DNA from 3 places in the Paenibacillus sp. 3LSP genome. Region 3 is predicted to be linked to each of the others. Evidence: riboswitches for the same ligand, from Rfam matches in the RefSeq annotation. Region 3 holds a riboswitch; each other region holds the start of a gene.
What was found. A riboswitch is a leader RNA that binds a small molecule or an ion and turns the genes downstream of it on or off. The one in region 3 is predicted to bind thiamine pyrophosphate.
Positions count from the first base shown of each region.

Region 1: it holds a riboswitch for thiamine pyrophosphate, as region 3 does, so the genes downstream of both, RW092_RS17550 (ECF transporter S component) here and RW092_RS23550 (thiamine phosphate synthase) in region 3, are expected to answer to the same signal.
Region 2: it holds a riboswitch for thiamine pyrophosphate, as region 3 does, so the genes downstream of both, RW092_RS10445 (ABC transporter substrate-binding protein) here and RW092_RS23550 (thiamine phosphate synthase) in region 3, are expected to answer to the same signal.

Region 1 is NZ_JAWDJI010000206.1:1,104-16,133, forward strand. It holds gene RW092_RS17520 (AraC family transcriptional regulator) at 119-904, shown strand; gene RW092_RS17525 (ABC transporter substrate-binding protein) at 1,175-2,623, shown strand; gene RW092_RS17530 (carbohydrate ABC transporter permease) at 2,731-3,612, shown strand; gene RW092_RS17535 (carbohydrate ABC transporter permease) at 3,642-4,505, shown strand; gene RW092_RS17540 (efflux RND transporter periplasmic adaptor subunit) at 4,523-5,686, shown strand; gene asd (archaetidylserine decarboxylase) at 5,747-6,544, opposite strand; TPP riboswitch at 6,726-6,837, shown strand; gene RW092_RS17550 (ECF transporter S component) at 6,939-7,550, shown strand; gene RW092_RS17555 (ABC transporter ATP-binding protein) at 7,550-9,175, shown strand; gene RW092_RS17560 (energy-coupling factor transporter transmembrane component T family protein) at 9,172-9,984, shown strand; gene RW092_RS17565 (YheC/YheD family endospore coat-associated protein) at 10,078-11,175, opposite strand; gene RW092_RS17570 (glycosyltransferase family 4 protein) at 11,401-12,579, shown strand; gene RW092_RS17575 (glycosyltransferase family 2 protein) at 12,765-13,595, shown strand; gene RW092_RS17580 (glycosyltransferase family 2 protein) at 13,603-14,736, shown strand; gene RW092_RS17585 (glycosyltransferase family 2 protein) at 14,733-15,030, shown strand, end outside.
Region 2 is NZ_JAWDJI010000131.1:68-5,227, reverse strand. It holds gene RW092_RS10470 (HD-GYP domain-containing protein) at 1-488, shown strand, start outside; gene RW092_RS10465 (hypothetical protein) at 515-850, shown strand; gene RW092_RS10460 (ABC transporter ATP-binding protein) at 870-1,685, opposite strand; gene RW092_RS10455 (ABC transporter permease) at 1,715-2,485, opposite strand; gene RW092_RS10450 (MTH1187 family thiamine-binding protein) at 2,482-2,775, opposite strand; gene RW092_RS10445 (ABC transporter substrate-binding protein) at 2,832-3,899, opposite strand; TPP riboswitch at 4,055-4,167, opposite strand; gene RW092_RS10440 (cold-shock protein) at 4,474-4,674, shown strand; gene RW092_RS10435 (cold-shock protein) at 4,848-5,069, shown strand.
Region 3 is NZ_JAWDJI010000270.1:302-12,042, reverse strand. It holds gene RW092_RS23560 (SDR family oxidoreductase) at 50-895, shown strand; gene RW092_RS23555 (FUSC family protein) at 984-1,913, opposite strand; TPP riboswitch at 2,130-2,232, shown strand; gene RW092_RS23550 (thiamine phosphate synthase) at 2,345-2,989, shown strand; gene thiS (sulfur carrier protein ThiS) at 2,995-3,198, shown strand; gene RW092_RS23540 (thiazole synthase) at 3,203-3,982, shown strand; gene thiH (2-iminoacetate synthase ThiH) at 3,986-5,101, shown strand; gene RW092_RS23530 (helix-turn-helix domain-containing protein) at 5,170-5,961, opposite strand; gene RW092_RS23525 (YkvI family membrane protein) at 6,149-7,192, opposite strand; gene RW092_RS23520 (AraC family transcriptional regulator) at 7,346-8,170, shown strand; gene RW092_RS23515 (Gfo/Idh/MocA family protein) at 8,321-9,481, shown strand; gene RW092_RS23510 (ThuA domain-containing protein) at 9,720-10,451, shown strand; gene RW092_RS23505 (Gfo/Idh/MocA family protein) at 10,451-11,557, shown strand; gene RW092_RS23500 (hypothetical protein) at 11,655-11,741, shown strand, end outside.

The DNA.
Region 1 (15,030 bases), on a different contig from region 3:
GCGCTTTAAAGGTATAATAAAGGTGATAAACTTGTCCTCGTGATGTAAGAGGAGGACAGGACACTGTACGGATCAGGCAAAATGATGCGATTGTATTTTTTTTACGGGAGGGAAGGACATGCTTCACGTTTCACCATCATCATTTGAATTGAAGCCGGCATTCGCCAAAATCGTCTGCGAACCCGGTTGGAAATGGCACAAGAGGGAGAAGCCGTTGCAGAACTATGATCTCTTCTATGTGTGGAGCGGTGAAGGCACGGTTGTCCTGAACGACCAGCCCATTCCGGTCAGTAAAGGCAGCTGCTTCCTGTTCCGCAAGGGGGATCACACCAGTGCTACGCATAACCCGCAGAAACCGCTGGTGCTGACGTACATCCATTTCGACGTCCACGAGCCCGTGACGGAAGTGCCGGGTCCTTACCGCGTACTGGAGGATACGCTGGATTTCGAGTATATGTTGTCGCGTTACGTCCGTTTATTTTTGATGAAGGCCTATGCCGCCGAAGAGGAGGCTCAGCTGATTCTCAAGCAGCTGTTGATTTATTTGCTGCGGGAAGAGCGGCGGGTACCGGTGGAGAAGAAGGTCAGCAACCAACTGCATGAAGTGATTCATGAAGTGGCGAACTATGTGCTCCAGCATCCCGGCCTCCCTCATAAAGTGCAGGATTTGGCTGCCCGGGCAGGCTTGTCCCCGCGCTATTTCTCGATTAAATTCAAGGAAATTATCGGAATGTCTGTGCAATCTTACATCATTAAGTCGAGAATCGACCGGGCGCAGCATTTGCTTCTGCATGCCGGCATGAATGTGACCGAGGTGGCAGATGCGCTGGGGTATCGGGACATCTTCTTCTTCAGTCGCCAGTTTAAGCAATATACGGGAAAAAGCCCATCCGAAATCCGTTAAGCAGGTTGTTCTAAATCACGAACACCCTCTGAAGTGAATGAATTCATTGTTCTCGACTGCCAAGCTTGAAGCTTCGGCGGTTTTTTCTTTACAAACCTACAGGTTATTTTTGCCTAGTGCAGGCCGGACAACATCGTCCGGTCTTTTTTTGTGGCCGCGCCTGAGACAATTTGTTTACAAGTCAGTGATATTTTGGCGACATGTATGCCGTAAGCTGAGTGTTGCGTCGAAAGACGGCCTCATCCTGAAGACGAAGGAGGAAAAAGGAATATGAAACCGATGGCTTGGCTGGGACTCGTGCTGCTGCTGCTGGTTCTCTCTGCTTGCACCGGGTCCGGGAACGGGGAAGGGGGATTACTCGCGGATACGTCAACAACCGGGATAGCGTTGAATGGTACGAGCGGCCCTGCTTCCGGGACATCCGGCGATCCGGGGAAGAAGGAGAAATCGAATGAGCAGGTGAAGCTTGTCGTCGACACTTATTTTTTGAGCGATCAAGTCAAGGCTGCTGTGGAGAAATATGAACAACTGCATCCGAATGTCGATATTGAGCTGCATGCCGCTTCGACGTCGGGCAAAGATCTGAACGATGTGATGAACAAGCAGGAGCAATTTGTCAAGACCAGCAACACCGCCATGTTGGCCGGGAAAGGTCCTGACATCATCGAACTCGATCAGCTTCCTTCCGAACAATACGTGAAGCGGGGGTTGCTTGTCGATTTACACGAGCTGATGAATCAAGATGCTGACTTTCACAAGGAAAATTATTTCACCAATATTATGGACCATGTGCACAGCGGCGGGGACGGCGGGTTATACGGCATGCCATTGTATTTCTCACTAGTTGGTCTGTATGGCAATGTGGAAGCTATAGACCGGGCCGGCGTTTCGTTTGACGATGACCGCTGGACGCTGAACGACTTCATCGACACCATCAAGCAGTTAAAGCAAAAGGGCGATCCATCGTATATCTTCATGGGCGAGGAACGTTATTTCTTGGAACAGCTCGTGACGGAGAATTTCGAGAAGCTCATCACCGTAACGAACGGGGAGCCGCAATTGGATACAAACGCCTTGGCTGAGATGATGGAGCAGGTCCAAAAGATGGCGGATGATGGACTGCTTCATAAGATGGGGAACTCTCAGAGATTAACTGCGGTTGGGGAATCCGGGACCGGCAGCAAGAATCCCGCCTATTTTATGGATGCAGAGCTCTATTCGCTGCGGGACGCCTTGTTGTACGCCCCATTCCCGCGTACGGCGCTGTATGCTAAGCCGCATCCGGTGAATGCGGGTGGCGGCGGCTACTTCAAACCGTTCGGGCAGCTTGGCATCAATGCCAATTCCGACCATCCACAGGAAGCTTGGGACTTCATTCAATTTCTGCTCAACGAGGAGAGCGTACAAGCTTATTTCGACGAGCATTTGGATGCCAGCCCTGGTTTTCCGATGAACCGAAGTGTATACGAGCAACAGAAGAGCAAGCTCCTTCAGGACGGAACGGTTACAAGCGGGAACGGTCCGAAGGTTCCGGTCGATCCGGATATGCTGGCGCAGGTGGACCATTACATCAACACAGCCGTCCATGCTGTGGGAGGTCCTTCCAAACTCTCCGAGACGATATATAACGAGACGGAAGCGTTCTTTGCCGGCCAGAAGTCAGCGAGCGACGTAGCGAAGGTGATCGCGAACAAGATCAATCTGTTGTTGAATGAATGACGGATAATGGACAACTTTTTACTTAGAGGGGGGATGGGACATGTATCACAAAACAATCACGGAGGACGTCGCCCATTTGCTGCAGAACCAAGCGACGACTGAGCCCCATGAATAAGCTGCTCACCCTGCTTCGCAAGGACGGGTTCCAGGCTTTCTGGCTGCTTGCTCCGAGCGTGATTGGCTTCTCGATCTTTTATCTGATCCCATTTCTATTAGGCTTCTGGGAATCGTTCACGGACGGTGCGGGCGTTGGAGGAAGCAAATTCGTTGGCTTGCATAACTACATCGACCTGCTGGGCAGCAGCTCCTTCCGCAAGGCGGCTGCCAATACCTTGCTATTCACCGCGGTCAGCGTTCCGTTGCTCATTCTCTTGTCCCTCGGCTTGGCTTTGCTGCTGAACCGGCCGTTGTTCCTCCGTGACGGGATCCGAACATCCATCGTGTTGCCCCTCGTCGTTCCCGTCGCTTCGACCGTTACGATCTGGCAAATTTTCTTCGATTGGAACGGGACGCTGAACGAGTGGCTGCATGAGTTCGGGCAAGGTCGAATCGATTGGATGCAGTCCGATTGGTCGATAGGCATCGTTGCGGTGATGTTTCTTTGGAAGAACCTCGGCTACAACATGATTCTGTTCCTGGCTGGCTTGCAATCGATCCCTAGATCGTATTACGAATCAGCCAGTATCGAGGGAGCGGGACCGTTGCGCCGGCTGTACCACATCACGCTGGTCTATTTGACGCCAACGATGTTTTTCGTCGTGCTCATTTCCATCGTCAATTCGTTTAAAGTGTTCCGGGAAACGTATCTGCTGGCGGGGGATTATCCATACGATCGCCTCTACATGATGCAGCATTATATGAACAACATGTTCGCTTCGCTGGACGTTCAGAAGCTGACTGCCGCCGCGATCCTGATGGTCGGCTGCATCGCTCTGCTGGTTGCTCTTCTGCTCGCGGTGGAGCGTCGGTTTCGGGAGAACATGGAATGAACGGAGGTGATCGAGTGAGGAAGCTCGGCATGCTGCCCCAAATCATCGCGGCGCTTGCGGCTGGCGCAGTTGCACTGGTTATGCTCGTGCCCATCATTCTGACCGTGACGGGTTCGCTGATGACGGAACAAGAGATCGAGCGGAATTACGGTCTTCTCGGCGTCATGATCGATGTATCGCAGGGAGGAGCGGACGCTTTCGTTAATTTGAAGCTGCTTCCTGACTGGCTGTCCTTCGGCCAATACGCGCAAATCTTAATCCAGTCGGCGAAATATCTTCACATGTTCTGGAACTCCGCCCTGCTGGTGGCACCGATTGTGGTTGGGCAAGCCGTCTGCGGTACGCTGGCGGCTTACGCCTTCGCCAAGCTGCGATTCTTCGGCAGGGATCAGCTGTTTTTCGTCTATCTGCTCACCATGTTGATGCCGTTCCAGGTGACGCTTGTACCCAATTATCTCGTCATCGACCAGCTGGGCCTGATGAATCACGAATCGGCGATCATTCTGCCCGGCATCTTCGGCGCGTTTGGCGTGTTCATGATGCGTCAATTCATGACGCATATTCCGAATGCGTACATCGAAGCTGCTAAAATCGACGGAGCGGGGCAATTCACGATTTTCTTGCGCATAATCGTTCCGCTTGTCCAACCCGGCCTGGCGGCTCTGAGTGTTCTCCTGTTCATCGACTACTGGAACATGATTGAGCAACCGCTCATCTTCCTGCAGGATGACGCCAAGCAGCCGTTGTCTCTCTATCTGGCGCAGATTAACAAACAGGCCCGCGGCATCGGTTTTGCGGCTTCAACGCTGTACATGGCTCCGGCGGTACTCCTATTTTTGTATGCGGAGTCGTATTTCGTCGAAGGGATTGGGCAGTCAGGAATTAAAGGTTAGCCGGGAGGTGAGGGTGCTTGGAAGAATTGGCAACCCGTTCAAAACAAAGAAAAATACGCGCGCTTGGGGGACTCTTCTTCGCCCTGCTTATCGTGCTGACGCTGGGCGGTAACACGATTCGGGCGTTGTCGATGCCGAAGGTGACCACGGCTGTGCCCACCGTCGGATCACTGGATTATTCCTATGAAGGGAGCGCACTGGTCCGGCCGGCAGCGGAACGAAAACTGATGAATCCGGCGGGCTGGAAGGTGCTTAAAGTGCTTGTGAAGGTTGGAGATAAGGTGCATAAAGGACAGCCGCTCGTCCGCTATGACGACAGCGACGTGCAGGACCAGCTTGCCGATCAGCAATCTTCCCTGAAGAAGATGCAGTTGTCGCTGGAACAACTGGAGTACGATTTGAAGCAGGCGCTCCGGGAAGGGGATGAGGAAGCCGTGCATCATGCGTCCTCAGCGCTGAAGAGCATGCAGTTTGATATAGAAGATCAGAAGCGGCGCATCACCAAGCTGCAGGAGGAGATCCAAGCGGGTCGGGAGCTGATCGCTCCGGTGGATGGCATCGTCATGACGGTAGGTGCTGAAGAGGGGATCGCCTCAGCGGGGGTTCCTGACGTCAGCCTATCCGATACGTCCCAGGGCTATCAGATCTGGTTGATGGTGCCGGACGAGCTTGCGATCCTGATCCGGTCCGGTGAAGAACTTGATTCGATCACGCTTGTAGACGACGATGCCCGACAGCTTACCGGCACCGTTACCACGATCGAAGAGGCGTACGATGGAGGGGGGGATTCGATCGGCGATGACCAGCTTGGGCCTGGCGACAGCGGCCAAGCCTCGGCCGCGAACACCCGGATCACGATATCACTGAAGGAAGAAGAATCCGGTCTCCTAGGCGGTGAACGCGTCAAAGTGAGCCTGCGCAAATCGAAGGGCGACCAACTGTTGCTCGTCCCCAATGAAGCCGTTCATCATGACAGCCAGGGGGCGTTCCTATACACGATCTCTGCGGAACAAGGCCCGCTTGGCAATGCATATTACGCAAAACTAACCCGAGTCGAGACGGAAGGTTCGAACGAATACGCAACAGCTGTCAGCGGTGAGATCTTCGAGCAGTCCGAGGTCATCGTAGGCAGCACAGGGCTGATCATGGACGGTACCCGCGTTCGGTATGAGCTGAACTAGCAATACAGTGCAGGAGATGGGAAGAGCCGGCCGAAGCCGGCGATGCATGGTCTTGTTTAATTAGCTTGGGTTTGCGGAGTTAAAGCGGCCCAGCGCTTCACCCATCCGTACCTTCTGTCCGGGGGCAAGTTCAGGCCAGGGGGTAAAGGTGCCGTTCTGGGTGAGCAGGACGACGGTGGATCCAAACTCGAAATAAGCGAGGTCGTCGCCTTGCTCCCAGGATTTTGCCGAAGGATCGGTATACTGGATACTGCTCACGTTCATCGCGCCGACCTTCACAAGAGCGATTTCCCCATACTCATGGGAGATGTAAGTGATCAAGCGTTCGTTTCGGCATAACACCTTCTTCATATGGCGCATGCCAAAATCATTCACCGGGTAGACCCGGCCTTGGATGTGCTCACTTTCCAGCTTTTTGCCCGTCACGGGCGCGTGAATCCGGTGATAATCTGTAGGACTCAGATACAGAACAAAGGCGTATCCGTGTTTGTACAATTCGACGCGGGGAGAGCCGGCCAGCAGCGCTTCCAAGGAATAATCCTGTCCTTTCACGTTCAGGATCGTGCCGGATTGCACCTCGCCCATAAACGTAATCAGCGCGTCCACCGGACTAATCATCACTCCCGGCTCCGCGTGCAGCGGGCGCATGCCCGGCTTTAGCTTGCGGGTGAAGAATTCGTTTAACGTGCGGTATTCCCGAAGCTCCTTCTCCGCTTCATGCAGCGGAATGCCATACGATTTTGCGAATAAAGGGATCATTGCTCGGCTAACCCCCGAATGAGAGAATTTGCCTATCAACCGGGATAACCATTTCCGGGAGGAAAGCTCCGTCATCCATTTCATCCATGTCGCGGCCAAATCGCATCCTCCTAGTCTGTCCAGTAATGCTGCATGGGTATTGATGAATTCGTTGCCACTTCCGCTTATCTTGACACAGAATCAGACCGAAATCAATAACGGACTGGTAACCCCCAGTTTACAGATTTGTACAAATTTAGGCTTGATGCCTGGGCGGGGTTGGTGTATGTTTATATCAATCGCATAGGGATACGGGGGCTTGAGCGAATCAGGCTGAGATAGCGGCATATTGCGCCGCGGACCGTTAATCTGATCTGGATAATGCCAGCGTAGAGAATCGATCGTCCGGGACTTTTTGTGCCTTCGTGCGTCCCCGTGACCTGACCACCGTCTGAGCTATTCAGGCGGTTTTTTTTACGATGCGAGGATTTAAATCAAATGATCAGGAGGAGAGATGAAGATGTCAGAGGTTGTTCAAAAAAGAACGGGGCGTGGTCTCAAGCTCAGTGATGTGCTGGTAACGGTGTTGGTCTCGCTGGTGCTGGGTGTGGTGTATCACTTTTGGAGTTCGGTGTACAATTTGTTCTCCCCCCTGTTCTTCCAGGCCGATGAACTGGTGTACGGGATGTGGTTCCTGGCTGCAACGCTGGTGTTCTTGTTGATTCGCAAACCGGGGGTGGCGTTAATCGCGGAGATCGCTGCTGCCCATGTGGAAATTTTGTTCGGGAGCGAGTGGGGCGTCCAGTTGGTCCTTTACAGTGTGCTGCAAGGTTTAGGGGCGGAGCTGGTGTTCGCCGCGTTCCGGTACCGGAAATTTTCCGGCTCCGTTGCTGCGTTGGCTGGGATTGGGGCTGCCGTGGGTTCGGTCCTCCCGGATTTCTTCTACGGCTATGTGCAGGATTACGAGCCGTGGCTCTTGACTGCCAAATATGCGATGCGGGCCGTCAGCTCGGCGCTGATCTGCGGGTACTTCGCTTATGCCGTCGTGAAGGCCGTAGAGGCGACAGGGGTTACGACATTGCTGCGACCCGTTGATCCCAAAGATTATGCGGCGTTGAATGACTGATGAGCAAAGAAACGACGGCAGCTGAGATCCGGGAGCTGCGGCTCAAGTTCCCGGGAGAGGATCGATTTGTGTTTAAGGATTTGGATTACTCGGTGCGGCGCGGGGAGCATGTGCTGCTGCTGGGTCCCAGCGGATGCGGCAAATCGACGCTGCTCCAGGTGCTGAGCGGCATCATTCCAGACCTAGTTGAGATTCCGATGCGCACGTCCGCACAACAGCTTCCCGCGTCATGGCGATTTTTGTTCCAGGATCCGGATACGCAGTTTTGTATGCCTTACGTGGATGAGGAGTTGGCGTTCGCCTTAGAAAATTTGGGCGTGCCGAAGCCGGATATGCCCGCGCGGATGCAGGCTGCATTGGCGAAGGTGGGCCTTGACCTGCCTGAGCTCCATGTGCCGATCGATTCGCTATCCCAAGGGATGAAGCAACGGTTGGCGCTTGCCTCCGTGCTGCTGGGCGATCCGGAGGTGCTGCTGCTGGATGAGCCTTCGGCATTGCTCGATCCGCAGGGCCGAGAGCAAATTTGGCAAGCGATCGCTAAGGTGGCTGAGGGCCGCACCCTCATTATCGTGGAGCATCGGATCGAGGAGTTGACGGCGCTAGGTCTGGTTGACCGCGTCGTGTTGTTTGGACCGGATGGGAAGGTGTTGGGCGAGGGGGCACCGGACGTCGTGTTTGATACGTATCATTCCGAGCTTATTGAATTTGGGATCTGGTATCCCGGCGTATGGGAAGCGTATTTTGCCACAGAAGCCGGCCGCAGGTTATTGGAGCCGGTGGGAGGTAGCCGGCAATTGGATGGACCTGCCGCCGTGGAGTTGACTGACTTTCACGGGTTCCGGCATGGGCGGCCGGTGATTGAAGTCGGGCAAGCCGCCGTGTATCCCGGGGATTGGATTGCGATCACTGGGCCAAACGGTGCAGGGAAGAGCTCGTTGCTGCTCAGTCTGATCGGTTTACTGCCGTCTGAGGGGGCATTTACGCTGCAGGGAAAACGGATCGAGACTGGGAAGCTTAGCCGACGTGACCGCAGACGACGGTTGGAGTTGGCCGCTCGTGAGATCGGATTTGTGTTCCAGAATCCGGAGTTTCAGTTTGTCGCCGATCGGGTGGTGGACGAAGTCACCTTCTCGCTGAGGGAGGATGGACTTGACGCCAGAACGCTGAACGGTCGGGTGACGGAGTATCTAGAGCAGTTTGGTCTAACCGGCTTGGAGATGCGGCATCCTTACCAGCTGTCGCTGGGGCAGAAGCGGCGCCTTAGTGTGGCTGCGGCGGCCGTACGCGAACAACAGGTGTTGCTGCTAGATGAGCCGACCTTCGGTCAGGATGCTGCGAACACGTTTGCCATTCTGCAGTTATGCGAGGCGTTACGTCGACGCGGGACGGCGATCCTCATGGTTACCCATGAAGAGCGGATCGCAGAGCAGGTGGCCACCCAGCATTGGGAGGTCCGGGACGGACGGTTGACGAGCCAACGGTTGACCTCGCGGGTAGAACGGTCCCAGGCAAGTGCCGGCGAATCACCGGAATCCAACGGATCAGCCGAACGGGGAGCGGATATCACCTCCGCGCCAACCGACCAGCCTGGCCGCCGGGATCCAGAGGCGGTGATCGCCAGATGAGACGTTTTCTGACCCCGAAACGGCGGACTTGGTTGCATCAGGCGAACCCGGCTGCCAAGCTGGCGTTGATGATCCTGCTGTTTCTGCTGACGTTATTTACGCACCGGCTTGATTTTATTTTTTATCAGGCGATTCTTTTTACGTTCTTGCTGTTCCTGCTCAGTGGTTATGAACCTTGGAAGGTCGCTTTGCTTCTGTTCCCCTTTGCGCTGATCTTTGCTTCCTCGGCGGCGACGATGATTCTGTTTGGCAAAGGGACGGCGATCTGGTGGTCGTGGGGATTGTTCCGCATTTCTGAAGAAAGCTTCTACCGGGGGATTCACATCGGGTTCAAAGCAGTGGCTTTTGCTGCCGAAGGGCTGTTGTTCGTGTTGACGACTTCTTCGGTTGCTTTGTTTTACGCGCTAATGCAGCAGGCGAAGCTGCCGCCCAAATACGCCTACAGCTTTATGGCCTCGGTCCGGCTGCTTCCCATGGTCTGGGAGGAGCTGCTTGTCCGACGTAATGCGCTGCTGATTCGCGGCGTTCGCCGTCCGCGCGGACTGCCCGGTCTCGTCGCACAAGCGAAGCTGTACGCTGTGCCGCTGCTGTCTCAGAGCATCCGGCGGGCCCATCGTGTTGCTGTCGCCATGGAAGCGAAAGCGTTCGACGGAAATCGGCCGCGCACGTATTATTACCCGACTGCTTATTCCCGGTACGATGTGTTGACATGGCTGCTCATCGGCTTGGTTGCGGCTGCAGCTTACTTCCTAGCGGACTTGTACCCGCTATTTCACATTGCAGATGTTCGCTATCATGAAATCTTATGAAACGAAGGGGCAAGATTCCTTCCGGAGAAACGGGTTACTGCCTGCTCTCTGTGTTTAGGAATCCGCCCCTTTTTTTAGTTTTGTTCCATTTGGCTAAGCCCGGTTCGATCGGTCTAACAAATAACGGGCGTAAGCCATAGGCTGTCGATATGAATCCTTCCAGGCTTCCAGCAATCCGGCTTTACGAAAGCCGTAACGCTGGTCACGCCCATTGCATTCGATAAAGTAAGGCTTCCCGCTTGCGGATAAGCCAATGTCCAGCCCCAGGTCAGCGAGATGCGGGAGATGGCTGCCCAGATAGCGGGAGATGGTCAGGGCAAGCTCATTAACGTGAGCAAGGGCCGCCGGGACGATCTGCTCCGGGAGCACTTTGGCCAGCAGCTCCTCGGCGGGAAGGGCTTCGCCGCCTCTGGCGAGGTTACACACAAAGCTGCCTGCAGCAGCTACTTTGGCGAAGCGCCCGGTGACGCTCCAATCGCCTCCGCCGCCCCGCTGGACGGTGATCCGCAGATCGATGGGGCGCTGCTCGTATTCCGCCAGCGGAATACGCTCTTGCACGAGATAAGGCGTGCGACGCAGCATATGCCGAACCCCGGGCGGCAGTTGTCCCCGATGCAGTCGAATCGTCCTCCATTGCCGCTGGCCAAGTGGCGAAGCATAAGTGAGCTCCCACCCTGACGATGGCAGATGTCGCAATCGCATGACACCATGGCCAACGGAGCCGCGGATCGGCTTAAGGATGAGGTCCGTATGGCGGGTCATCATGTTCCGCAGATTGCTGGGGGTTAACGGCATCGATGCCGGAAGGTACGGCCGCAAGTGAGGAGCACTCCAGAGCAAGCGGTGGATGAAGTCTTTTCCATAACGGTTGGTTGTATTAAAGATTGTGATGCCCCGGGCATTCAGGGATTGGAGTCTTTTTCGAGCTGCAAGTCTGGGGTATAACGCTCGGTTATGGATCACTGCAGGCAAGGGAAGCTGTTGCTCGACGTATTCGATGCCATTATATACATACGCGAGACATCTGCCCCCTGCCGGATCGATGCCGGCGAGACGCAAGAAAACGGGGGTTAATCCATATTCCTGTGCCGCTTCTTCATACCCTGTGATCCACTCTTGGCCGGTTCTGCGCGTGGGGATCCCTCGGTACATGCTGGAATTCAGCAGGATTCCGACAGTGTCCTGACTCAAGTGGGTTTCCTCCTTCCCGTGCGTCTTCCTTCAGTGTATGTTGTCCCGGGTCATTAGCGTGGACGACTGTGCTGCGACAGCCGCCTGTTTTCGGGCGAACTGCGGATGGAACACCGCCTTTGGCAAATTAGGCTCATCTTCCAGGAAGGTGTCACATTTGCCAGGAGGTTCTCGTATATTTAGGATATCGAATGCAAGTGAAACGGTAAGGAGGGGGGACTTCACATGGATCGGGAAAAAGTCGCGTTGATCGCGTCTGACGCCTTTACGGCGGTTTCAGGGAAACACCGTCCAGTGAAGAGGGTGCTGGAACGAATGCTCCCTCATGCGGCAGAGCAGCTGCACATTCGCCTCTTTGGCGTTGCGGACGGGCATCTACCGGCCCAAGGATGGATGGGGGGCGTTCCTTTTTATTGCTTGCCCGGGGGACGCCTCTATCTGGAGTCACTGCTGCGGCACTTGCGCAAGTGGCGGCCAGATACGGTGGACGTTTATGGCCGACCATTGCTGGCTTGTCAGCTGAAAGCTCGGCTTCCGCTCTCCCGTGTACTGTTGACGTTACCCTCTGCCCAGATCGTATCTTCTTCCTGCCATCCCAAGGCATATACAATGCAAGTTCTGGAAAGCGTGGACGGCCTGATCGTCGGCAGTGAACGGACCAAAGCCGAGTTGCTGGCGCAGTTCCCATCTTTGGGCACTCCGGTATGGGTTCATTTGCCGGGGGCAAGCCTAGAGGAACAGGTGCTGCTGCGCTGGACGCCAGATGGGGAACGGGAACGTCAACAGCGGCTGATGGAGCGGGGATGGATGAATCGCAAAATCATTCTATTGGCTGGAAGTTGGCCGCCGCTTAGGGACGAGGAGCACATTGTCTCGGCTCTTACCGAGGTGATGGATCGCGTGCCGGAGGCGATGCTGGTGTTCCTTGCCGCCGACTTCCCTGGAACGGGGGCTTTCCGTGAATGGTTTGAGCGATCGAAGCCGCATGGGCTTGCCGCCTACGCTCCAGAGCGGATTGCCAGCCTGCAGGCCGGGTCGCCTTACTTCATCTCGGATAGGTACCTCTTGGCGGATTGCCTGGTGATGTTACCGGGCGATGAGCCGGCATCGATGTTAACGCGCCTTGAAGCGATGGCTGCCGGCTTGCCTACGCTGGATGCTCATGACGCCCCGGTACTTGAATTTGCGGTTGATGGACTGCTCGCCGAAGGGGCGGGAGACAGCTTGGCTGATCGGATCATACTGCTGCTGGAGGAAGAGGAATTTCGTCAAATCATCGGCCGGGCCAGCCGAGAAATCGTTCGTCGTCATTACCGCTGGGATCACGCCGCAGACCGTTGGGTCAGTCTCGTGCGCGCCAGAGGGGTGCAGACGCACACAGGCCGACGAAGCGCTAAAAACTGATGATATCTGGATGTCCATAGCTAATCTTAGGGAAACGCCGAAAGGCGTTTTTTTCTTTTGTCCCATAAGCAGGGCCTGTGCCGCATTCGTCAGGACAACTGTACGTTTGCCGTTACCAGCCCCCCGGCCAATCATACACTGAGGTATATGCTCCGGTATTATCACGTTTTTGGGAGGAAATTGATGTGGTCAAAAAACACAAGCGGCCGCGCATCCGACTGAACCGCAAACCGATTCAGCGCCCTAAAGTGCTGCCGCGTTTGGTCAATCATCCCGATCCCATCGTATCCATCATCATTCCGGCGATGAATGAAAGGGCGACGATCGCCGGCGTACTGCGTGAAGCCGGTCTGGTGCATCCGCGCAGCGAAACGATCGTCGTGGTGAACGGCTCAACTGACGGGACCGCTGAGCTGGCTGAAGCCTGCGGCGCTCACGTCATCCACGTACCGGAGCCGCTGGGACATGATGTGGGCCGGCGCGTTGGGGCGGAGGCGGCCCGCGGTCAAGTGCTGCTGTTCATCGACGCTGACATGGTGATTCCAGCCCGGGAGCTTCGGCCTTTTGTCAACGCGGTGCTGACGGGTGTCGATGTGGCGCTGAACAGCTACTCCGGCCCGGTACGAGGGAAGGTGGCACATCCAGTCGTTCTGGCCAAACACGTCCTGAACGGTGTGCTGCAGCGTCCTGACCTGCGCGGAGCTTCCTTGACGGCAGTCCCGCATGCGATGAGCCGAACTGCGGTAGACACCGTCGGCCTGGATGCGCTGGAGGTTCCGCCGCTCGCCTTAGCTAAAGCGATCCGGCTGGGGTTAAACGTCCAGCCGGTGCATACCGTCCCCGTTGGCAAGCTAAATCCAGCCCGGGGACGCATAGGGAAGAAGGGAAGTCGTGTTGATCCGCTGACCGCATTGGTGGCAGGGGATCATCTGGAGGCGATCCATTGGCTACTCCTCCAGCAAGGACCGCGCGGCGGATACAGCGATCTGGGACGGCAGCGCGGTAAGGTGAGGTGATCCATTGATGGTCATGGTAACTCGGCAAAAGATGAAGGTTCGTCGGAAACGAAGAAGCGGTTCTTCGGCCCGTTTGCGCGGAGGAGCAATCCGGAGATCCAGCGGCTTCTCCCGCAAAGGCCGCCGCGGGGTCCGTCCTTCGACGGGAAGAAGATATGCCGGCATCCCGCTCCAACGCCTCAAAGCCAAAGCTTGGGCCGCAGGAGCCCGTGCGGCGGCACAGGATGGGGCGGAGAAGGGTTCGCCACAGATGCAGGCTTGTTTTCAAGCGTGGGCGCAGGCGGAGCGGGTGAATCAACTGCCTTTCACGGCTTTGTTGACGGCTTCCTTGGCGTATCGCCGCGGGTATGCCCATGCAGCCGGATTGAGTAAGATGTGGATTCCGCTGCCGCTGAAAGGCCGTGCCTCAGCGATTGTGACGGCGAGTAATGAGGAGCAGACGTTGCCGGCGGTTTTGGCAGAGCTCCGCAAGCTGCCTCTGCATGAGATCATCGTTGTCCTGAATGGCTGCGATGATGCAAGCTTTACCGTCGTGGATCGCGATCCGCGCATTACGCGGCTGAGCTTCCCCGAGCGGTTAGGGCATGACGTAGGCCGGGCGATTGGGGCGGCGATAGCTACCGGAGATATTTTGCTGTTCACCGACGGGGATATGTGCGTTGCCGCCGAGGATTTAGCTGCTTTTTTGATCGCCATCGATCGGGGAGAGGACTTGGCGCTCAACGATTTGACGCCGCATCTGCCGCGGTTCTCCCAGCAGGATGAGGTAACGCGCTGTAAGGCATTCTTGAATCTGGCGCTTGGACATCCGGAGTTGAAGGCGAACTCGTTAACTGCGGTGCCAAACGCTTTGTCCCGCCGCGCAGTACGGACGGTAGGCACCGCTGCGCTGATCGTTCCTCCGAAAGCCCAAGCGCTCGCCTTGGTTCGCGGGCTGAAGGCAGGTGCGCCGATTTCCGTGGACGTGATCCGCAAAAACCGTCTCCGCACCAGCAACAGCGGGGCGGGTAATGCGGTCGCACGGATGATCGTTGGCGACCATCTCGAGGCGCTTGGTGAGGTTATGAAAACGGAAGGCGTCCGGTTACGCTTCTCCACAATAGGCCGGAGCGAACTTGCGAAAGTGAGGAATGCCCGATGACGGCTGGAGTAACGAGTATCATCATTCCGACCTATAACGGGCTTCACTTGCTTGCCCCTTGCGTGGCGGCGATCCGTCAGTATACGGAGACTCCTTATGAGATTATCGTGGTGGACAACGGCTCCGAGGACGACACGGCATCGTTCTGTTTGAAGGAGCGTCTGATCCTGGTGGCGCTGCCGCGCAATGAAGGATTTCCGGTAGCAGTAAATCGAGGATTGTCCGTCGCTTCGGGCGATCACCTTCTCATTCTTAACAATGATGTGCTTGTCTCTCCACGCTGGCTCTCGAATC
Region 2 (5,160 bases), on a different contig from region 3:
AGAAGATCGCCGAGCCGCTGAAGATCACTGGAGCCGAGAAGGATATGCTGGTCCGCGGTTGCTTTATGCATGACATCGGCAAGACGATGATCCCTCGTGCCATCATTGAGCAACGGGGGCCGCTGACGGAAGCCCAGTGGAGGATCATTAAGCTGCATCCGGTCATCGGAGCAGAGCTGGTAGAAGTGGATCCTGCGTTTGGGCCGGGCATTGCGGATATCGTTCGCTGGCATCATGAGCGTTGGGATGGTCGCGGGTATCCGGATGGGCTGAAGGGGAAGGAAATCCCCTATAAGGCGAGAATCTGCGCGGTGGTTGACGCCTTCGATTCGATGACATCGGATCGGCACTATCGGGAACGGAAGCTGACCATGGCGGAAGCCAAGCTGGAACTGCACCAACATCGTGAGACCCAGTTTGATCCGGAAGTGGTGGATGCGTTAATGGAGCTTTCCGATGAAATGCTAAATATTTACTCCATTATGTGATCAGCGAAAGATCAGGGGGAATGAACATGGAAAAAGAGTCCTGGGGCCGTTCCGTTACTCCGGAGGAACTGGAGGAAGCGAAGCGGACAGGAAGGACTTTGCTCTACCTGCGCGTGACCTTACTTCCCGAATGTGCACAGAAGCTGGAGCGGTTCCAGCGGATTGACATGAAGTTAAGCGCCTATGAACAGGTGCTTGACCGGATGCCGAATCTCTCAAACCCGGCGGAACATTTAGAATCCATCGAATCGGTGACTTGGCTGATTGCCGTCGCTGGGGAAGCCCAGCACCTGCGGCGATGGGTCGAACTGATGCTGGATGTGGATCAGGTGGAGGTTACCGAGGTGGCAATGGAACGTTGATAGCAGGGGGAAGTCTATTTCAGACTCCTCCTGCTGCTATTTTACGCTGCTCCGCCGCCATCATCGCCGCAATCTCCCGTTTTAATCGCATAAAATCGGGGTCCTCCAGCATTTCTTCACGCCGCGGCCGGGGAAACGGCACCCGGATGGTATGCAGCACATGGGCCGGCCGGTTTGAAAACAAAACAATCGTGTCCGAGAGCATGAGCGCCTCTTCGATGCTGTGCGTAATCATCAGGACGGAGCGCTTGTTCTCTTCCCAAATATCCAGCAGCCAGCGCTGCATTTCGCTGCGCGTTAGGGCGTCGAGCGCACTAAACGGCTCGTCCAGGCACATGACTTCCTGAGGGGCGAGCAGTCCCCGAAGGAACGAAGCCCGCTGCTGCATACCGCCGGACAACATATGAGGATAAGCTCGTTCAAACCCGCGTAACCCCGCTTTTTCGAGCCAATGCTGGATTTCCGCACGGGAGCTCCGCTTTCCGGATTTGGCGATTTCCTGCGCCAACACAACATTCTCCTCAATCGTCCGCCAAGGGAACAACGCAGGCTGCTGCGGCACGTAACTGATATGTCCGCGCTGGCCGGTGACCGGGCGTCCCTGAAGGAGCACTTCGCCTTGATCCGGAACCGTCAGGCCGCCGATCACGTGGAACAGCGTGCTTTTGCCGCAGCCAGAGGGGCCGATAATCGACACGAATTCACCAGCCGGCACTCGCAGTGAAATGTCCTGCAGCACCGGAACCTCCCGGCGCCGGTCGCGGAACGTTTTATGAATCTGCCGAACCTCCAGCGCGGGGATGGCGTTATCACTGTGTGTAGATGCTTCGCTCATAAACCAAGCCTTCCTTTCCGTTCGCTTCTCTATCTCCGGTCGTTCGCCGGTTTATAGCGGACAAGCCATTTTTCCAATAATGCGACACAGGCGAACATCGCCAGGCTGATGGCCACGATGATGGCGATGGCGACAAAGATCTTATCCGTGCGGAACGATGCCTTCTGCAGCATCATATAGTAGCCGATGCCTTTGTCTGCGCCAATCCATTCGGCAATGACTGCCCCCATAACGCTGTAAGTTGCGGCGATTTTCACCCCGGACATGATCGAGGGGATCGCATAGGGCACCTCCAGCTTGCGGAAGATATCCGCCTTGGATGCACCAATCATTCGCATATAATCAAGCATCGCCCGGTCCGTGCGGCTAAGTCCGTCCATGGTTGCCACGGCGACAGGGAAGAAGCAGACGAGCGTAATGACGATAATCTTCGGCAGGATGCCAAAGCCGAACCAAATCATCAGCAGCGGCGCCAGCGCAATGGTGGGCACGTTTTGACTTAAGATGATGAGCGGATACAGCGATGCCTTAAGAAACGGAACATAATGCAGTACAAACGCCGTCAGCAGGCCGACAAGCGTCCCGATGGCAAAACCGATCAGCATCAGCCGCAGCGTTGCTAAAGTATGTTCCCCCAAGCTGGCCGCACCGGCAGCTGCTTCACGACCGATATCCACCGGGCTGGGGAGAATCCATTTCTCGATGTGGAACCAGGCGGTCGCGCCTTGCCAGATCAGTAAAAACAAGATGACCGCCACGAGGGGCGGCCATATGCTGTGCCAAAGGCTGCGGAAATTCATGGCCGATATTTTTCGATCAGCTTATCCATGCTGACGCCTTTGGGATTGTAGGAAATTTTAATTTGCGAAATGATGCCCGTGCTGCCGAATTCAATGACGGCTTCATTCATTTTCTTCACGATGGTCAGCAGCTCGTCGAGATCCCCCTCCATGGTCGTCTCCAGGGGATTCACCTGATATTTGACGCCGGAAGCTTGAATAACTTCAATGGCTCGGTCTACATAGGGAATGACGTCTTCACCGTTAGGCGTTTTCGGAATGATTTGAATGCTTAATAACGCGTTTGGCATGGGTAAGTTCATCCTTTCGAATAGGAGTTTTGGCATTAAAGAATTATTAAAGATAGTTATTCGCTTGGCAAAAACTCGTTGGTAAAAGCGGCATCCACATCAAGCGGTTTCTCCAGGAGCTTGCGTTCAAACATCCAATCGGAATAGTTCTGCCACACTTCTTTCTTTTGCTCGCCCCAGCGCGGAGCATCGTCCTTGTATTTCGGGCTGAGCCATTTTTGACTGGCCACCACCAGGTCTTTGTCGAGCTCGGGTACAGCTTTCAGCAGGATCTGCGCCGCTTCTTCCGGATGGTCGATCGCATACTGATAACCTTTCGTCACAGCCCGCATAAAAGCTTTTACAAGCTCAGGGTTATTCTGGATTGTCTTCTCGTTCGTCACGAGTACCGGTGTGTAGTAGTCCAGCTTCTCGGAGAAATCTTTGACATACAACATGTCCAGCGGCTCGCCCCGCAGCTCGGCCTCAACGCCCGTCCAGGCGTAGAAAATCCAGGCAAAATCAATGTCCCGTTTTACCGCTGTAAAATAATCAGCATCCCCGATGTTAACGAATTTCACCTTGTTGACATCAGCGCCTTGCAGATCCATGATCGATTGGATCACCGCTTGTTCCACCGGTGAACCCCAGCCGCCGTAGGCTTTGCCCTCGAAGTCCTTTGGCGACTTGATGTTCTTCTCGACAGGGGCAGCGAAGCCGGACGTATTGTGCTGAATGATCGCGGCAATCGAAACGAGCGGGACGCCTTGGATTCGGCTTTGCGTCACGTTCTCTTGCACGCTGACGCCAAACGGCACCTCTCCTGAGGCCACCATCGCTTCGGCGCCGCCGGAACCAGGCAGGAGGATGTCCACATGCAGTCCTTCCTCGGCGAAATAGCCTTGATCCTTGGCGACGTAAAGCCCGGTATGGTTCGTGTTAGGGCTCCAGTCGAGCACGACTTTCACATGTTGCAGCTCTGCATTAGAGGCTTGATTGGGTGCGGCGGCTTCGGTATTTTGTCCGCCTTGGTTTCCGCCTTCCGCCGTCCCGGCACGATTCCCATTTGCTCCGCCGCAGGCGGACAATACCAGCAGCAAGCAACCAAGAAATATGGCCAGTGCGGTACGTACTTGAACTTTCACGACTCCGACTCTCCTTCGTTGGTGTAAATTTCCGCAGCTTGTTCTTGGTATAACCCTGGATGTGCGTCCTTAAGCGTAACTTCCAACTTCCGGATACAAAAAAACGTCCCGGATCCGGGACGCGATAGGCAATGGAAATGACATGTAAAATAAGTTCATCACCATGGTATGGCTCCCTACGCTGGCATTATCCAGATCAGGTTGAAGGGTCAGTATCTTGGAGGGATACACTCTCAGCCGGCCAATTCCAGCACCCCTGAACAATATGACTGCAGATTACATCTGTCATTATAGTTTTCAGTAGTTAGATTTGTCCAGTCTTTCCGGTAGGCTTGAAAAAACAGGGGATTTGCTTTTTATCTGGCAAAAGGCTATAATGAGATCAAATCATGTTTTTGAAAGAAGATATCATTCACGCATTGAAAAGGGTGTCACTTTTTTAAAACTGGAACTTTTTTCAATGTGTGAATTTTTTTTATACAAGTGGTGCATGTTCAATAAGGGTCAGCCTTTATTTGAACGACTTCTGTTAAAAAAATGAATCATGTTAATCTTAAACAGGAGGTATTCTCCCATGGAAACTGGAACAGTAAAATGGTTTAACGCTGAGAAAGGTTTTGGCTTCATCGAAGTGGAAGGCGGAAATGACGTATTCGTTCATTTCAGCGCGATCACTGGCGAAGGCTTCAAAACCCTCGACGAAGGCCAACGCGTACAATTCAACGTGGTTCAAGGCAACCGCGGCCCTCAAGCCGAGAACGTTGTAAAACTGTAAGCTAGTTAGAAACTGCTCTTAATGCGTGCTCGCATTAAGGGCAGTTTTTCTTCGCAAAGATCATTAATGAGGTTAATTCTTCAGAAGTCCGCTTCTGATGATACATATAACACTACAACAAAATCATCAATGCACCTGGTTGTAACGTTCACCTTGAAGAGGAGGGGAATTTTATGAACTACCGTAAAAAGACGTTAGAAGAAATTCCTGAGGAAAATACGCCGGTATGGACCTGCACTAGCGATGACTGCAACGGGTGGATGCGGGACAATTTCACCTTTGATTATAGCCCCGTATGTCCGCTCTGCTCGTCCGAGATGGTCATGGGGATGCGCATGCTCCCTCAACTGAGCAATCCAAGCTCCGATCAAAGATCGTCGGCCAAGAAGGCTTAGGCGCTTGTACCTTTCACGGGACCAGTTACCTAAGCAAACGCAGCCGTGTTCGCCTTTCGCGAATGCGGCTTTTTTATGCCCTTTGCTGAAG
Region 3 (11,741 bases):
TTATGCTATACCTGTTTCAGCAGTCAAATTGTGAAGGAGGAACTTGAGGATGCATGTTTTTGTTACAGGTGCCACCGGGTATATCGGCTCCGCGGTCGTACGGGAATTGACGGGTGCGGGACATTCTGTGACGGGTCTTTGTCGATCGGAAAAGAAAGCCGCAACACTACAGTCGCTGGGTGCAAAAGCGGTTTATGGAACACTCGAAGATCTCGATACACTGCGCGCTGCCGCGGAGACGGCGGACGGCGTCATTCATCTGGCGTTCACAAATGATTTTTCCGATTTTGAGGGCGCGCTGGCTCTCGATTTACGTGCCGTCGAAGCCATAGGAGCCGCGCTCGAAGGCTCAGGCAAGCCGTTCATTACGACAGCTCACGCCAATGGGCATACCGTCGATCAGGCGGTGCTTGCCATGGCGGATCGAGGAGTTCGATCGTCCGTTGTGACACTTGCACCATCTGTCCACGGTGAAGGCGATGGGGGATTCGTGCCCATGATGATCGATATCGCCCGGGCGAAGGGTTGCTCTGCTTATATCGGCGAAGGCACGAACCGCTGGCCAGCCATTCATCGCCTGGATGCAGCGGTTCTGTACCGTCGGGCGTTGGAATCCGCCCCGGCAGGTTCACGCTTGCTTGGCGCCGGCGACGAAGGCATTCAGCTTCGCGAGATCGCCGCTGTCATCGGACGGCAGTTAAATGTGCCTGTGGTCAGCATCACACCGGAAGAGGCTGAAGCCCATTTCGGTTTTCTGGGTTCCATTGCGCAATACGACATCACAAGTTTGTACAACACAGCGCAAGCAAGCCCAGCGACGCGGGAGCTTCTCGGCTGGAAACCGGTGCAACCCGGGCTGATCGCTGATCTTGAGTCAGGACACTATTTTGCATAAAAATAAGGATGCCCCACTAGCCCTTCACGGCTCTTGGGACATCCCCTTTCTACCTGTTCGTTAGAAAATCGTAGGCATCATACCCACGTTACGATATTTTAAGCTCCGCTTTCGTCTGGAAACGACCCCGCTCCTTAATCGGAAGCGGTAATCCCAGCTTCTGCAGCTCAGCGTATATCCAATCCGCGTGGTACTCATAGACGGTTTCTATTCTGTACTGCTGTTCTGCGTTGCGGGTTCCTGCCTCAACGGAATCGCTTCGTTCAAGATCAGCCTCGACCAGCAACTGTCGATGCTCGGCAAGCAGCTGTTGCAAAATCACCAAATGCTCATAGATGTGGCGATAGGATTCAATTTCTTTGCCAATGTGCTCCATCGATTCACTGAGATCCCGAGTCAGATGGAATTCCTCTTTGCAGAGCTGATAATATTTCTCCAGACAAGCCAGCTCCGCACGAAAGCTCTTCAAATCGACGACTTCCCGGCACGTCGTGATCTGCCCGAATAAATCGGCCATCCGCTTGGCGACAGATTTACGCGCCTTTTCCAAATCCGCCTCATGTTTTGGAGGAAAGACGACCAAATTGACGATCACCGCAACAGCAATCCCAACCAGGGTGTCCGTGATCCGGTTAATCCCATAAAAAATCGGACTTTCCCCCGGCTGAAGATTTAACATAATGGCTAAAAAAACGATACAGCCGATGGATATCGACTTATTCCAATTCAACAGATTGCAGACATAGATTACGACGATGACCCCTAACGCACAATATATGGCGTTCCCAGGTTCAATCATGGCGAAGCCTGCACCCACAATCGCCCCAACAAACGTCCCCATCGTCCGATGTTTCCCGGCCGTAAAGGAGTTGGCAACTGAATTTTCCATGGAAATGATCGTGGCGATCGCAGCGTAAAAAGGATATTCCAGGCGCAATAACGCTGCAACGATCACACACAAACAGATGGCTAGCCCCGTCTTGAGATTGCGTAAACCAATCGTCCATTTCAATCTCATCACTCCCCCCAATCAAACTCCGACCGTATTATAGAGAATGTTTTTGTTTCGCTTCAATTTCATTAAACATCACAAACCAGCTATTTTTGCGATAAATCGTGACATTTTCATGAAAATTTCTTGGAAACGAGGTAAAGCAGCCAGCATAACCCATTCCAATTCAACGGTTGTAATTATTTGGATCCCCGTGTATAGTAAACATGACAAATGGATATCGATCGACACTAGGGGAGCCGCAAGGCTGAGATGAATCGCAAGATTCGGACCCTTTGAACCTGAACGGGTTAAGACCTGCGTAGGGAAGTGGAGCGTAAAGCATGTATGAACCAGAACATAAGTCTATTTAGGCTTATTCCTTCTGTTGCTGAACTAGCCCCCTCCTTGCGGAGGGGGCTTTTTTGCATTGCATATCGAACCTCAGAGGGGTGAACATGACGAGCCAAAAAATCACACTGACCACACCCGAACTGCATCTGATCTCTATCTCTCCCATTCACATATCCGAACTGCTCAGGGTGTCCCTCAGAGCCCTGCCCTACCTGGATTACATCCATGTACGGGATAAGCAGCTCACGGCGAAAGGTCAGCTGGAGGTCATTCAACAGATGCTGGAAGCCGGCATTCCGCTGTCCCAAATTGTCGTGAACGACCGCCTGGACGTCGCCTTGGCTGCTCGGGCCATGAATGTCCACTTAGCCGGCCACAGTCTTCCAGTGGATGCCGCTCGTCCGTTAGCCACTGGGATGCGCTTGGGCAGGTCGGTTCATTCGGCGGAAGAAGCGATGCAAGCCGCCGCAGATGGAGCGGATTATTGCCTGTTCGGTCATGTATACGATACGTTCAGCAAACCTGGACTTCCCGGCAGAGGACTGGCAGCACTCACGGCAACGGCTCAAGCTTGCCCGGTTCCGGTGATCGCCATAGGAGGCATCCGTCCGGACCATGCGGGAGAGGTCATCCGCTGCGGCGCCCAAGGGGTTGCCGTCATGACAAGCCTGTTCCATGCACCAGACCCGGCGGAAGAGGCCCAAGCATATCGCAAGGCAATGCAGGCAGCTTGGCTGGAAAGGAGGTGAACCCCGTGCAGGTTCGTCTGAATGGGAAAGAGACGACGATCAACGAAAGCTGTGTCACACTGGCCGATTTATTAGCAGAGCCCCCATGGAAGGACCGAAAGCTGTTGGTTGAACTAAACGGTACAGTTGTACGAAAGGAAGACTATGACGTGACCCCGTTATCGGATGGGGATCGTATTGAGCTAGTCCATTTTGTTGGGGGAGGTTGATCCTATGCAGGACTTATTCCATATTGGCGGCAAGGCGTTGTCCAGCCGTCTCTTTATCGGTACTGGCAAATATAACCGCAACACCTTAATTCCCGAAGTGATCGAACGTTCGGGAGCAGAAGTCATCACGGTCGCTTTAAGAAGAGTGAATCCCGATTGGGAGGAGGAAAATCTGCTGCATCATATTCCTCCACATATGACGCTGCTGCCGAACACTTCCGGTGCCCGCAACGCAGAAGAAGCAATCCGCATCGCAAGGCTGGCCAGAGCGGCGGATATGGGCAATTGGATTAAACTGGAGGTCATTCAGGATCAACGTTATCTGCTGCCAGACAACGTGGAAACCATTAAAGCAACCGAGGTACTGGCCGCAGAAGGCTTCGTAGTCCTTCCTTATATGAGCCCGGATCTATCGGCCGCGCTCCGGTTAAGGGATGCTGGAGCCGCTGCCGTCATGCCGCTCGGTTCACCGATTGGCAGCAACCGCGGCCTGCGGACGAAGGAATTGATTCAGATCCTGATCGAGGAATCAGGCCTGCCGGTGATCGTAGACGCCGGGATCGGCAAGCCGTCAGAGGCAGCGGAAGCGATGGAAATGGGCGCAGCGGCTGTCCTCTTAAATACGGCGATTGCAACCGCCCGCGATCCGCTGGGCATGGCTGAAGCGTTCCGCGCAGCCGTTATAGCCGGCAGATTAGCCCATCTGGCCGGGCTGGGACCGGTGGAGCAAAACGCGGTAGCCTCTTCCCCGCTAACCGGATTTCTGGATGAAGTGGAGGCCTAAGGGATGAGCTTCTATGACAAAATCCAATCCTGGGAAGGCTTCCCCTTTCCACAGCGGCTTCAAGGTTACAGCGATGCAGATGTAAGGCGGGCGCTTAGCAAGCCTAAGCTTGATGCGGAGGATCTGCTAGCCTTGCTGTCACCAGCGGCTGATCGACATTTGGAGGAGATGGCCCAACGGGCTCAGCAGATCACCCAAAGCCAGTTCGGGAACGTAATCCAATTGTTTACCCCGATGTATGTGTCCGATTATTGTGTGAACCACTGTGAGTATTGCAGCTTTAGTTCGATCTATGATTTTCCGCGAAAAAAATTAGACATGCAAGAGGTCGAACGGGAAGCTGAAGCGATTGCGGCAACCGGGATCCGTCATATCCTGCTGTTAACCGGTGAATCCCGCAAAGATTCCCCGGTCGAATACTTAAGAGACTGCGTGAAGGTGCTGCGCAATTATTTTTCATCCATCGGCATTGAGGTGAACCCGCTGTCTGTCTCCGAATATCAGGAGCTAGCTGCGGCAGGCGTAGACAGCCTGACGGTATTCCAAGAGGTCTACCACCGGGAAACCTATGCCAAGCTCCATATCAAAGGCCCCAAGCGCAATTATCGAAATCGGCTGGATGCCCCGGAACGCGGATGTGCTGCAGGTTACCGGGCCGTGAATATCGGGGCATTACTTGGCTTGTACGATTGGAGACAGGAAGCCTTCTTTGCCGCCATGCACGCGGATTATTTGCAAACCAAGTATCCAGGTTGTGAGATCAGCTTATCGATTCCGCGCTTCCGCCCTTTTCTCGGAGATTACGAACCGGATGCCCAGGTGACCGATCGGGCTTTGGTACAGGTGATGCTCGTCTACCGTCTCTTTCTGCCGCGGGCCGGGATCACCTTATCCAGCCGGGAGCCTGCCCGGTTACGTGACAGACTGGTTCACCTTGGGGTGACCAAGATGTCAGCTGGTGTATCCACGGCCGTTGGGGGCCACTCCCAAGGGGGCGGCACCCCGCAATTTGAAATTTCCGATGAGCGCAGCGTGGCTGAGATTCGGGAAATGCTCTATCATAACGGGCTGCAGCCCGTGTTTAAAGACTGGGATATCTTAGTCCCCATTGAAGGCTAAGGTGAACATCAATCGAGCCGGACCCTCCCTAATATCCAGGGAAATGTCCGGCTCATCTACTTATCCTATCAATGGAATAATGAAACGATCCATTCTGTCAGCGGTTTCCACATCTTTGGGTATTCCTGGTTGATCAAAGCCCTCACCTGTTCGGCCTGAACGTGGGTCAATTCGCCGTCTGGGATCGCCATTGAATAAGTTCCGCGTACAGCATCACCAATGGCGATGTGCCCGCTGGCATAACCTCCGACGGCAATCCTCGATGCGATCGCTAGGCCGCCAAAGGAATACACGCCCACGGCGAATCCGCCAAAAGCCAACACACCAACAGCGGCCCCTCCAGCTGCGATGAAACCGGCCGCAAAGCCGCCCAACGCTAGAATCAAGGCTAAGGCAATCGCAGCCAGACTTATCACCCCCGCCGCCAACACACCCAGACTTAAACCGCCAAGCGCAATGAGCCCCAGGGAGACAGCGCCGATGGAAATATTGCCGATCGCGATGATCCCTTTGGCGACGTACATCCCGCGCCCCACATTGATGTGCAGGAGCGGTACGCCAAACCAGGTTCTTTCACTTTTATATTCATAGTGATATCGATAGCGGAACATCGCCGATCCATTTGATTCCGGAGAAAGCTCCCTTTTTTCCGTTGGCACTCCCCGGACCAAATGATCCATGCTAACCTCAAACAATTCGCATAATGCGATCAGTTTATCCGTTTCCGGGTATGACTGACCCGACTCCCACTTCGAAACCGCTTGGCGTGATACGCCGATCGCTTCCGCCAGTTTTTCCTGGGACATTCCTTTTTGTCTCCGATAGTTCTGCAGCTTATCTGCAAAATCCATATTCTTCATCACCCCGCCTCCATCATAGCTGCTCCTCCGTCACCGATCGACCAAGCGAAGTTGGCAATCTGTCAACTACAGGTTGCGAATCGCTAAATACCAGCTTTATTGCTCGGGAAATAGTCGATTTTCCTAAGTATAAACGAGCCGGGAAATCGGTTCCGTGATATTTTCAGCAGCTATGGAGAACAGGAAGTTAACGGAGAGGTAACCGTCGGAACGCCAATAAAATAAGCAGCAGCATCCCGATATACCCAAACATGGGATACAGGTAGGTTAAAAGGGAAGAAAAACCAGCCTGGCTGATCACAAAGCAAGCAAGCAGGATCATCACCATGGTCATGTTTTCAGGCACCTTATAGAGGCTATGCAGCTGTCTTGTGACGCCAAAGACATTGCCGATCAGGGTCGTAAATATTTCGCCATAGAGCACTAACAGAAACAGCACATGCAGAAACGGGCCGAGGTCCTGTACAATTTCCGCCATCGGAATATCGTAACCTAGCATTTCTGGCATTCGGGAGTTCAATGCGAAATGGTAGATCAGCAGCATAGAGCCAAGCCCGATACCGCCCCAGAAGCCTCCCCATTTTAAGGTACTCTCCTCTTGAATCTCACTCCCCAACGGAATTAACACAGCCTGGATAAATGCAAAATTAAGCGCAGCATACACAAATGGGCTCAGTACCCACTTGTAACTTTGCAATTGTTGCAGCTGAAAGCCGTTGATCCCAAACAGTCCTTCCGGCTCAATCGCGCGAAACGCGATCAAGCTCGTAAATAGAAGAATCATCGGCACGACCAGCACATTCACCACGACGATACCGTTCATCCCCCGTGTCATCACCAGATAGCTCAGGACGATACTCACGATGATTCCGAGCTGATAAGGCAGCTGAAGCTGCTCAGCAAAGATTGACCCGGTGCCGGACAACATGACGGCGGTAACCCCCAGCAGGATCAGCAGGGTCAGGAAGTTGGCAACCTTGCCGAACAAGGAGCCAAACAAATGATCATTAAACTCTTGGTACGAAAATGCCTGGATTCGATGGGCATAGATCATCATTTTTGTCCCTAACCACATGAACAGCAGCGTCGAAACAATAATCCCGGCAGCGCCAACCGAACCATATAGGGTAAAAAATTGCATAATCGATTGTCCCGAAGCAAAACCGGCGCCAACCACCGTACCGATGTAAGTTACGGCAATTTGAAATATTTTGACCCATCGATGCTTCATATTGCCACCATCATTTCCATTTTTTGAATTGTTCCAATTTCATCCTATGTCCAAGCTCCTCCATCTATTCTTCTAAGAAAAAAAGAGGAATCTTCCGCCATCATGCAGTACATTTAGGAGGGAAGGTAATTTTAATGACACGGAGGGATCTAAGTGAAATCGTTCTATCAAAATTGGAAATTGGATCCCGAGCTTCCGATGGACATTTACCAAAGCAAGAATATTACGTTTTATCCCCATTTCCATGCTGAAATCGAGTTTATTTATGTCCGCTCCGGCGCCATTCGAATTGGGGTGAATGAAGAGATCCGCTTGCTTCGGCAAGGCGACATGGTCATCTGCGGCAGCAACGATATCCACTATTTTGACAGCCGGGAGTTGGAGTCGGAAATCATTATTCTGATCTGTAAACCGGAGTGGATTACGATGACCAAAAGCTGGCCGTCCGACTTCCGCTTCACCTCCCCCTATATTCCAGCAGGTACTCCAGGGCTTGAAACCGTAAAAACGATCTTAGACGAGCTGATCCAGGAAAAAGACGAAAAGAAACCCGGCTACCCCTTGCTGCTGAAAGCTGGAATCTTAAAGCTGTGCGGCAGCCTGCAAAGAGCGTTGGACACGCTGCCCATGGACCGCACCACGAAGGAGAAGTATGAGTCCCGCCGGGCTCGGATGCAGCAAATTTTGTCCTATATCGAGGACCATTACCGGGAGGAATTAAATGTGGAGGTGATGGCGAAGCGTTTTTCCATGGAGCCCTCCCATTTCAGCCGTTCCTTCAAAGCTGCCATCGGCATGAATTTTAAAACTTACCTCAACACAGTTCGCGTCCTCAGCGCGGAGCATCAGCTGTTGACCAGCGAACTCAGCATTATGGAAATCGCTCTTGAGTGCGGCTTCAGCAGCATTCGCACGTTTAACCGCGTGTTTAAGGAGCTGCGGGGCTATGTCCCATCCAGCCTGCGTCCCTCACGATAGTCGAACGGCAATGCAGGGAATGGGAAAACGCATATTTTGTCCAGATATACGCATAAACTGGCGAGAGATTGCAAGGAAATCTAATTATAATGGGTTTGAAAAAGTTAAATTATAAAAACTTTGACTATACCCGCGAAACGGAGGAATTCGATGAACCCGCTGCGAGTTGGAATGATCGGTTATAAGTTTATGGGCAAAGCCCACAGCAACGCCTACCGGGCGCTGCCGATGTTTTTCCCTGACGCCTTAAAGCCGGAGATGGCTGTATTATGCGGCCGGAACGAAAAAGCGGTGCAAGAGGCAGCAAATCAGCTGGGATGGCGCGAAACGACGACGGATTGGCGAGAGCTAGTCGCCAGAGACGATATCGACCTGATCGACATCAATGCCCCCAGCGACGCCCATAAGGAAATCGCGTTGGCGGCAGCGAAGGCAGGTAAGCATATTTTTTGCGAGAAACCGTTAGCGCTTACATTGCAGGATGCCCGGGAGATGCTGGCTGCGGCTGAAGCCGCAGGCGTCGCCCATATGGTCGGCTTCAACTACCGTTTCTCGCCGGCCGTCCGGTTAGCGAAGGAGCTGGTACAGAGCGGCCGACTCGGACGGATCTACCATTTCCGGGCCTGGTTCCTGCAGGATTGGGTCATGGATCCGTCCTTCCCGCTGGTTTGGCGGCTGCAGAAGGATATTGCTGGATCAGGGTCCCATGGCGATTTAGGGGCGCATCTGATCGATCTCGCTCACTATCTGGTTGGGGACATCCAGGAAGTGATTGGCATGAGCGAGACGTTTATTAAGGAACGGCCGCTCGCGGAGAATATGACCGGTCTTAGCGCCAAGAGCAGCGCCGATGCGCCGAAGGGACCAGTCACGGTCGATGACGCTACGCTGTTCCTGGCCCGCTTCACTAACGGTGCATTAGGCAGCTTTGAGGCCACGCGGTTTGCCGCGGGTCATCGTTCGACGAATGCGTTTGAAATCAACGGCAGCTTGGGCAGCGTAAGATTCGACTTCGAGCGGATGAATGAGCTTGAGGTATACTTCACCTCCGACGATGCTGATGTCCAAGGCTTCCGGCGTGTGCTCGCTACCGATCCGGTTCACGCTTATGCCGAAGCTTGGTGGCCGCCAGGGCACACGATCGGGTTCGAACATACGTTTACGCACGAGGTGCTGGAGCTGACTTCGGCCATTCGGGAAGGCCGTCAGCCGGTGCCAAGCTTCCGTGAAGGCGTGCAATGCCAGGCTGTGCTGGAAGCGGTAGAACGCTCGATTGAAGATCGGCGCTGGGTCGCGATTTCTGAAATGTGATGGACACGTTACTCTAACGGACCACAGGGAGCTTATTTGCCGATTTCCCGGCAATTTCCCGCTGTAACGGACTCCAATGACCTTACCGGCCGATTGCGGCGAACACGGGGCTGATTTTTTTCGAAATAAGGTCTCCTCGGTCCGTTAGAAATCCCGGAGGTGCATGTGTAAGTTGATAACGCCTTTGGTGTCCGTTAGCTTAGATCCAACAACTAATCACGAGAGAAGGAATTAAGAAATGAAAAAAGCTTTAATCGTTTGGGGCGGCTGGGACGGACATGAGCCGGAGCAGGTTGCCAGCATCTTTGCCGGCGCTTTGCGGGAGCACGCCTTTGAGGTGGAGGTCTCCGATACGCTGGAGGCTTTTGCCGATGCGGAGAAGCTCCTCGGTCTTGATCTGATTGTCCCGGTATGGACGATGGGAACAATTGAACAAAAGTTCGTCAATAACGTATCCGCGGCGGTACAAGCCGGAACCGGATTAGCTGGCTGCCATGGTGGAATGTGTGATTCGTTCCGAAACAATGTCGACTGGCAATTTATGACCGGCGGACAATGGGTAGCCCACCCGGGGAATGACGGAGTCGAGTACAAGGTGGAGATTATCGCCAATTCCAGCCCGCTGGTGGAGGGAATCGAAGACTTTTATGTGAAAACGGAGCAATATTACCTGCATGTCGATCCTGCCGTTGAAGTGCTCGCCACGACGCGCTTCCCGGTCGTTGACGGACCCCATCGTCTGAACAAGCCGGTGGATATGCCAGTGGTCTGGACTAAGCGCTGGGGAGTTGGACGCGTGTACTATAACTCGCTGGGACATCATGCTGACATCGTCGACCTGCCTCCAGTGAAGGAAATGATGACCCGCGGGATGCTGTGGGCGGCAGAAGGCAAACGCCTTGCAGTCGAGTCTCTTGGTGAAAATGCACGGATTGACAGCAATTACACGGGCATGGGGGACAGCCAATAATGGACAAAATCAAAGTAGGGATTATCGGCTGCGGCAAAATCAGCGGCATCTACATGGAGAATTGTGCAAAGTTCGAAGCGCTTGATCTCGTCGCCTGCGCCGACCTCGACTTGAACCGGGCGCAGGAGCAGGCCAAGCAATATAACGTCCCCTTTGCTTGCACGGTTGACGAGCTGCTGCAGGATCCTGACATCCAGATCGTCATTAACTTAACAATTCCGGCAGCCCATGCCGAGGTTTGCCTAAAGGTGCTGGAAGCCGGTAAACATGTATACGTGGAGAAGCCGCTGGCTGTCACCCGCGAGGAAGGCTTGGCCGTTCTCGCCGCGGCCCGCGAGCGTGGACTGATGGTCGGCAGCGCGCCGGAAACGTTCTTTGGCGCCGGCATCCAAACAGCCCTGAAGCTCATCCAGGACGGGGCGATTGGCCGGCCGGTCTCAGCGGCGGCATTTATGATGAGCCGCGGCCATGAGTTCTGGCATCCGGATCCGGAATTTTATTATGCCAAAGGCGGCGGCCCGATGTTTGATATGGGCCCCTACTATTTGACCGCACTTATTCAACTGCTGGGGCCGATTAAGCGGATCGCCGGCATGACCGGCAAAGCGCTGGAACAGCGTACCATCACCAGCGAGAAAAAGTATGGGCAAAAGATCCCGGTCGAAGTCCCGACCCATGTCACCGGCACGCTGGAGTTTGCGCAAGGCGCGATCGCTACGCTCACGACCAGCTTTGACATCTTTGGCGGCAGTACACTTCCGCCAATCGAAATTCACGGGACAGAAGGCACCCTACTTGTGCCGGATCCTAACACTTTTGGCGGCCCGGTGAAGTTCCGCAGGATCGGCGAAGAAGCCTGGACCGAAGTGCCTTTACTCCCGGGCTACGCCGAGAACAGCCGCGGCATCGGCCCAGCGGATATGGCCAGCGCTTTACTGCACGGGCGGCCGCACCGCGCCACCGGCGAGCTTGCCTATCATGTGCTGGAGGCCATGTGGGGCTTCCATGATGCTTCCGATACGGGCACCTTCTATCAAATGCAAAGCACCTGCACTCCGCCGGCAGCGTTGCCTCTGAATCTGAAGCCGTATCATCTCGACGAATAGCGAAGAACCCCCGACTTCATACAAGTTCGGGGGTTCTTTTTTTACGAATAGTCCAAACTCTGCCCCCCATATAGTTGAACAGCAAGGATGGAGAGGAATGGGGAGAACGATGATGGAGCGGAAACAACGTCCATTTATTTTTGTGTCGATTCGGGCATCAACGATTCGGAATTTCATTATCCTG